3 regions of the Bradyrhizobium sp. NBAIM01 genome follow, and region 1 is predicted to be linked to each of the others. Evidence: predicted binding sites of a transcription regulator. Region 1 holds the regulator's gene; each other region holds the start of a gene.
The links. The regulator LexA, encoded in region 1, represses DNA repair genes until DNA is damaged. The targets are predictions, from matches to a motif close to TGTTCNNNNTGTGTTCNG.
Positions count from the first base shown of each region.

Region 2: the regulator LexA is predicted to act here: its motif matches at 1,347-1,364, upstream of I6F31_RS00115 (DNA repair protein).
Region 3: the regulator LexA is predicted to act here: its motif matches at 1,197-1,214, upstream of I6F31_RS10735 (helicase-related protein).

Region 1 covers NZ_JADYVU010000006.1:210,065-212,334, reverse strand. Annotated here, with positions in the region: gene glp (gephyrin-like molybdotransferase Glp) at 1-672, shown strand, start outside; gene lexA (transcriptional repressor LexA) at 849-1,550, shown strand; gene I6F31_RS21310 (hypothetical protein) at 1,936-2,270, shown strand, end outside.
Region 2 covers NZ_JADYVU010000001.1:26,605-28,874, forward strand. Annotated here, with positions in the region: gene I6F31_RS00110 (DNA polymerase Y family protein) at 1-597, opposite strand, end outside; gene I6F31_RS00115 (DNA repair protein) at 494-1,282, opposite strand; gene I6F31_RS00120 (putative DNA modification/repair radical SAM protein) at 1,445-2,270, shown strand, end outside.
Region 3 covers NZ_JADYVU010000002.1:923,444-925,713, forward strand. Annotated here, with positions in the region: gene I6F31_RS10735 (helicase-related protein) at 1-992, opposite strand, end outside; gene I6F31_RS10740 (DUF3108 domain-containing protein) at 1,601-2,270, opposite strand, start outside.

The DNA.
Region 1 (2,270 bases):
ACCGGCGACGAGCTCGTGATGCCGGGCACCACGCCTGGTCGCGGCCAGATCGTCTATTCCAACGGCTATGCCCTGCATGCGCTCGCCCGCAGCGAGGGCGCCGAGACCATCGACCTCGGAATTGCCGCCGATACACTGGAGGCGACGTCCGCCGGCATCCGCCGCGCGCGCGAGAGCGGCGCCGACATCCTGATCACGACCGGCGGTGCCTCGGTCGGCGACCACGACCTGGTCCAGCAGGCGCTCAAGGGCGAAGGCATCGCGATGGCGTTCTGGAAGATCGCGATCCGGCCGGGCAAGCCGATGATGCACGGTCGGATAGGCGCGATGCGCGTGATTGGCCTGCCCGGCAATCCCGTGTCGTCCTACGTGTGCGCCTTCCTGTTCATGGTCCCCTTGATTCGCGCCCTGTCGGGCCGTTCAGCGATTCATCATCGGCGCGAGCGCGCCGTGCTGGGCTGCGATCTCGCCGCCAACGACCAGCGCGAGGACTATCTGCGTGCGCGGCTGGAGGAGCGCGACGACGGCACGCGCGTCGCCCTTCCGGTCAGCCATCAGGACTCCTCCCTTCTTGCGAATCTCGCTGCGGCACAGGTACTTCTGGTGCGCGCACCGTTCGCGCCGAAGGCCGAGGCCGGCACGCCTTGCGAGGTGCTCCGGCTGCCCGTCTGAGCCGCCCAGCCACACGCATTCCGCGAGCTTGGCCGCGTTCACCATAAATTAAGCAGTTGCGGAACACATATCGAACATATAGTGTCCGTTCATGATTTGTTTCGAGGATGTAGCGGCTTAGTGCCGGCTTCATCGTGTCGGAATCGAACGACATCAACCGGGGGACTTTGGTCGAGATGTTGACGCGCAAACAATACGAGCTTCTGCGGTTCATCAGCGAACGTCTGAAGGAAAGCGGCGTGCCGCCGTCCTTCGACGAGATGAAGGATGCGCTCGACCTGCGCTCGAAGTCAGGCATCCATCGCCTGATCACTGCGCTCGAGGAGCGCGGCTTCATTCGCCGCCTGCCCAACCGCGCCCGTGCCATCGAGGTGATCAAGCTGCCCGAGCTCCAGGCCGCCGCCGGCAATCGCCGTGGCTTCACCCCGAGCGTGATCGAGGGCAATCTCGGCAAGGTGCGCGCGAGCTCCAGCCCGCCCGCGGACGAGGGCGAGCGCCCCGTCGCGGTGCCCGTGATGGGCCGCATCGCCGCCGGCACGCCGATCGAGGCGCTGCAGACCCGCAGCCATACCATCAGCGTGCCGCCGGACATGCTCGGCTCGGGCGAGCACTACGCGCTCGAAGTGCGCGGCGATTCGATGGTCGAGGCCGGCATCCTCGACGGCGACATGGCGCTGATCCAGCGCAACGAGACCGCAAATACCGGCGACATCGTGGTGGCATTGATCGACGACGAGGAGGCCACGCTCAAGCGCTTCCGCCGCCGCGGCGCCTCGATCGCGCTCGAGCCCGCCAATGCCGCCTACGAGGTCCGCATTCTTCCGCCGAACCGCGTGAAGATCCAGGGCAAGCTGATCGGGCTTTACCGGAAGTACTGATACGGGAAACATCAAGCGCCGCGCGCGTTTCGATCGGCATCGGCGATCCAGGATCGGAGCGGATACTTGTCCGCTCCGGCTGGACGGTTTCTCTGGTTCTGCGCCGGCTGTCCGGTCCATCTTCCCGCGCGACATTCCCCCGCGCAGGCGCGCAGCCATTTCTGCTTCGCCGGTAGAGTTGTGCCGGCAGTGCTGATAGCTCCGGCCGAATGCAAGGACGCGAGGTTTGTTCCTATCGAATCCGGGAAAGATAATGTGATCGCGCGCTGCGGACGCGAGCCGCAGATTTGCCCATAACCGAGCAGAGCGTTGTATGCTTCCACTCTGATAGAGGCCTGCGCCTCGAAAGAGACGCGGGTCGCTATCCCAGCATGAGGAGCACCCGATGTGTGACTACAGCCTGCATGCCGTCGCGACGCGCCCCGCCGAAGTCGGCGAGACGATCGTCACGACAACCTTCCGCGGCACCTCGACGCGCGGTTTCGCTTCCGAAGCCGATCCCTCCGTCGCGGTCTGTCTGCTGCCGGGGACGGAGCTCGCTTTCGCCGACAACGTCCGCTACGACAACCGCTGGATCTGGACGCGCACCGTGAACTCTCGCGTCGGCAAGTTCGGCAAGATCGACCCGCACATTCCCGATCGCCATCATGACGCGATCGAATTCCCCGACGGCAAATACGTGCTGGTGACGCAGCTCGTCGAAGGCCAGCGCGCGACCGT
Region 2 (2,270 bases), on a different contig from region 1:
CAGGCCGGTGGTGATGGCTTCACCCGCACCGAGCGCGGAGACTGGAAACGACCTGATCGCCTCCGCCTCGCCGCCATCGGCCACAATGGTGCCGGATACCTGCCGCGTCAGCGTGCGGGCGCAGACCGAGGTGCCCGCGATCGCCGCGCTGACGGCAAAGCCTTGCCGGTCGAGCGCCCGGACCAATGTCCGCAACAGCGCGGCCTCGCCGCCGAACAGATGCGCGCAACCGGTGATGTCCAGGAACAGCCCGTGCGGTGGATCGAGCGCCACCAGCGGCGTGAAGCGGTCGCACCAATCGGCGATGTCGCTGAGCGTCTTCGTATCGGCCACGGTATCGGCGTCGAACACACGCAAATCCGGGCACATCGCCCGCGCATTGGCCAGCGGTTGGCCGATATACAGGCCGAGGCGCTCGGCGGCCTCGTCCAGCGCATGGATCACCAGCGCATTGTTGTCCTTGATGACGACAATGCTCGGCTCATGGTTGGTTTTACCCAGCCCGGCGCTGCTGAAGAACCGCTGGATCCTGTCGATGGGCAGGCGCGGCAGCCACAGGCTGAGGATACGTCGACGGTTCACTGAACTGGCACTCATCACAATTCCATTCCATGATCCACCGGCCGCAGGGGCCATGACGATTGCGCAAGAGCTCGGCATCGAACACCGGCGCGCCCCAGGCACTCCACACCGAGCCCGGCGGCGAAGGCGCCGCACGCAGCATCCATCGTGTCTCCGCGGTCGAGGGCAGCGGCTGCGCGGCCATCCGCAGCAAGAGGCCGGTCACGCCCGAGCCTTGCGCGGCCAGCGTCAGCTTGCGGCTCGCCACCAGATCGAACTGCCTGGTCTCGCCCCAGAGCTCAAGCACGACGGCGCCGAGCGCATCGCAGGCGAGCGCATCGGCCGAGGTGCGCAACGCGCTCTCGACATCGGCGGCGCGCACCATCACCACACGGCGCGGATCGAGACCGAGCTCGGATAGCCCGCTCATCGACAGCGCGCCGGTTTCGAGCTCCGAAAAATCTTGCCGCACCCACAATAGCGGCCGGCGCGCGCTCACGCGTCCCGCAAGGCCCATGACAAACCCCGTCGCGGCCGCGCCCTGACGCCCTTCGCAAAACACCTCGTGGATCGCCGCGCGCGCGAGCCCGCCCTTCAGCGCGGCGTCGGCCGCGCCATGGCCGAGCGCGATGCGATCGCGCGGATGCACGACTTCCGCCGTCTCGATGCGCTCGATCTGGCCGCGCAGGATCGCAAGCGCGCTCATACGTGCGCCGCTCATGCTCGCCGCTCCTCAGAGGTGATTGCCGATGGCTCTCAAAAAGAGAACCAGCGGCTGGCTCATTTGTTCATGATATGTTCTAATATAAAGCTAACGGCGCCGGCAGAGTCAATCGAATTGGCGCATCCAAAGATTCATGAGTGGAATCAAAGAGATTCAAACATGGACGTACAACGCAAGCTGGAGATTCTGGCGGACGCCGCCAAATACGACGCATCCTGCGCCTCCAGCGGCACCGAGAAGCGGGATTCCACCGACGGCAAGGGCATGGGCTCGACCGCGCCGGGCATGGGCATCTGCCATTCCTACGCGCCGGACGGACGCTGCATCTCCCTGCTCAAGGTGCTGCTGACCAACGCCTGCAATTACGATTGCCTCTATTGCGTCAACCGCGCCTCCTCGAACGTCCCACGCGCCCGCTTCACCATCGACGAATTGGTCAAGCTCACGCTCGACTTCTACCGGCGCAATTACATCGAGGGCCTGTTCCTCTCCTCCGGCATCATCCGCAGCCCTGATTACACGATGGAGCAAGTGGTGAGCGTCGCGCGAAAGCTGCGCGAGGAGCATCATTTCCGCGGCTACATCCATCTGAAGACCATTCCCGAGGCCGACGACGCGCTGATCGCCGAGGCCGGCAAATATGCCGACCGCCTTTCGATCAACATCGAGATGCCTGAGGAGACGAGCCTGCAGCAATTCGCGCCGGAGAAGGACGTGCGCGCGATCCGCCGCACCATGGGCCGGCTGCGGCTGAAGCTGGACGAGGCCGAGGAGAGCCGCAGCGCCAAGACGAAGGCCAAACCGCAGCGCTTCGCGCCCGCCGGACAAAGCACGCAGATGATCGTCGGCGCAGATAGCGCCTCCGATCACACCATTCTCCACACCAGCGCCAATCTCTACGGCGCCTACCGGCTGCGGCGCGTCTATTACTCCGCCTTCAGCCCGATCCCCGATGCCAGCCGCGCGCTGCCCCTGCGCGCGCCGC
Region 3 (2,270 bases), on a different contig from region 1:
AGGTTCAGCGAGACCTGGAGCGCACCGAGCGAGGAGAAATCCAGCTTGGAATTGCGCCATTGCAGCACCTTCACGGCATCGAAGGTGTGGTTCTGCAGCGCGTTGACGAGCTCGGGCTCGAACGGCGCGCAGCGGCCCGTGGTGCCGAAGGTGCCGTTGCGGGTGGCGCGGCCGGCGCGGCCTGCGATCTGCGCGAATTCGGCCGGCGTCAGGCGGCGGAACTGATAGCCGTCGAACTTGCGGTCGGAGGCGAAAGCGACGTGGTCGACGTCGAGATTGAGGCCCATGCCGACGGCATCGGTGGCGACGAGATAATCGACGTCGCCGTTCTGGAACATCGCGACTTGCGCGTTTCGTGTGCGCGGCGAGAGCGAGCCCAGCACCACGGCGGCGCCGCCGTGCTGGCGGCGGATCAGCTCGGCAATCGCGTAGACTTCATCCGCCGAGAACGCGACGATGGCGGTGCGGCGCGGCTGGCGCGTGATCTTGCGGTCGCCGGCGAATTCGAGCTGCGACAATCTGGGCCGCGTGATCATGGACACGCCCGGCAACAGGCGCTCGATGATCGGGCGCATGGTGGCGGCGCCCAACAACAGCGTCTCGTCGCGGCCGCGGCGGTTGAGGATGCGATCGGTGAAGACGTGGCCGCGCTCGAGATCGGCGGCGATCTGGACCTCGTCGACGGCGAGGAAGGAAACGTCGATATCGCGCGGCATCGCCTCGACGGTCGAGACCCAATAGCGCGGATTCTTCGGCTTGATCTTCTCCTCGCCGGTGACGAGCGCGACGCTGGCCTCGCCGGATCGAGCGGCGATCTTGTTGTAGACCTCGCGCGCCAAGAGGCGCAGCGGCAGGCCGATCATGCCCGAGGGATGCGCCAGCATTCGCTCGATGGCGAGATGGGTCTTGCCGGTGTTGGTCGGACCGAGCACCGCAGTGACGCCCGCGCCGGGGGCGCGCTCGGAGGCGAAGGGGGAGGAGGAAAAAGCCATGTCTAGGGGATTAGGTAATGGCGATTTGGGCGAATGTCAGTGCTGGATGGGGCGGAGGGGCGACGCCGAGGTGTCGGCTATGTCTCCGAACGCTGGGGTGGGCGCCCCCGCTGCCGCTGTCATCGCCCGGCGTGTGAAAACGCCCTCCCCAAATCCCGCGCAACTGTCTCACTTTGCGACGCTTTTCCCGTTCGCTTTAAGCTTCGGAACGACTCTAGAACGAATCGCGGCCGAATCGCTGACTCCTCTGTGAGTCCCGTTCCGTTCACGCAACATGTCGCGGGACTCGTCTTGGTTGCGCACTAGATGGAGTTTTGCGGGGGCGCACAAGCGGCCGGGGTGGTTAAAGCTGGGGACGAGGCTGAGTCGAATCAGAATCGGGGAGGAGTCAAATGGATTCACTGCGCAGGCGGGCTGGCCAAACAAAGAGTGCGAAAACAACCCCATGCACAGTAGGTAAGTGATTGATTTTGCTTAGTCTGCGCCGAACGCTCGTCATTCCGGGGCGCGACGCAGTCGCGAGCCCGGAATCCATCGCGCAACCGTCTCTGCGGCCTGATGGATTCCGGGTTCGCGCCAAGGGGCGCGCCCCGGAATGACGGAGAAACTTACTGCGTCTTGGCCACCCGTGGCGGCTGGGGGGCGGTGATGAAGCTCGTCGCTTCCAGCATGGCCGGGCCGAGCGGCGTCGGCACTTTCAGCCAGAACGGGACCAGGATGCGCGTGCCGGCGATGGGGGCGAACGCGATCTCCATGTTGCGCTGGGCGGCGAGGTATTTGATCACGGGCCGGTCGGGGATGTAGCCGGCGATGGGCACGAAATAGATCGCGCAGACCACGACCGGGCCACGATAGCCCTTCTCCGCCTTCACGGTCTCCATGCGCTTGAAATCGAGCTTGAGCTCGTAGCGCATGCGGCCGTCGAACACCGGCGCGGAGCTGTGGCAGGCGTCCTGCGAAACGGGATCACCGGTGCCGGGCACGCGCAGCAGCGAGGCCGTCATCGGGTCCCACACGCCGCGGCGATGCGCCTCGGTAACGACGATGCGGTCCGGATCGACCGGCGGCTCCGGCAAAATCGCAAAATCCTTCACATTGCCCTTGTCGAGGGTGATGCGGATCTCTTCGGTCTTCTTCTGGGTGGTGGTGGAGGCCTGGTAGCCGGTCGCAACCAGCGCGCCACCAACGACGCGCCCCTGGCTCGCACCGGTGCCGGACCCGCCCGTGAACGACTTCAAAAGCCCGGTGGTGCCGCCGGCGGCCGCCGCCGAGAACACG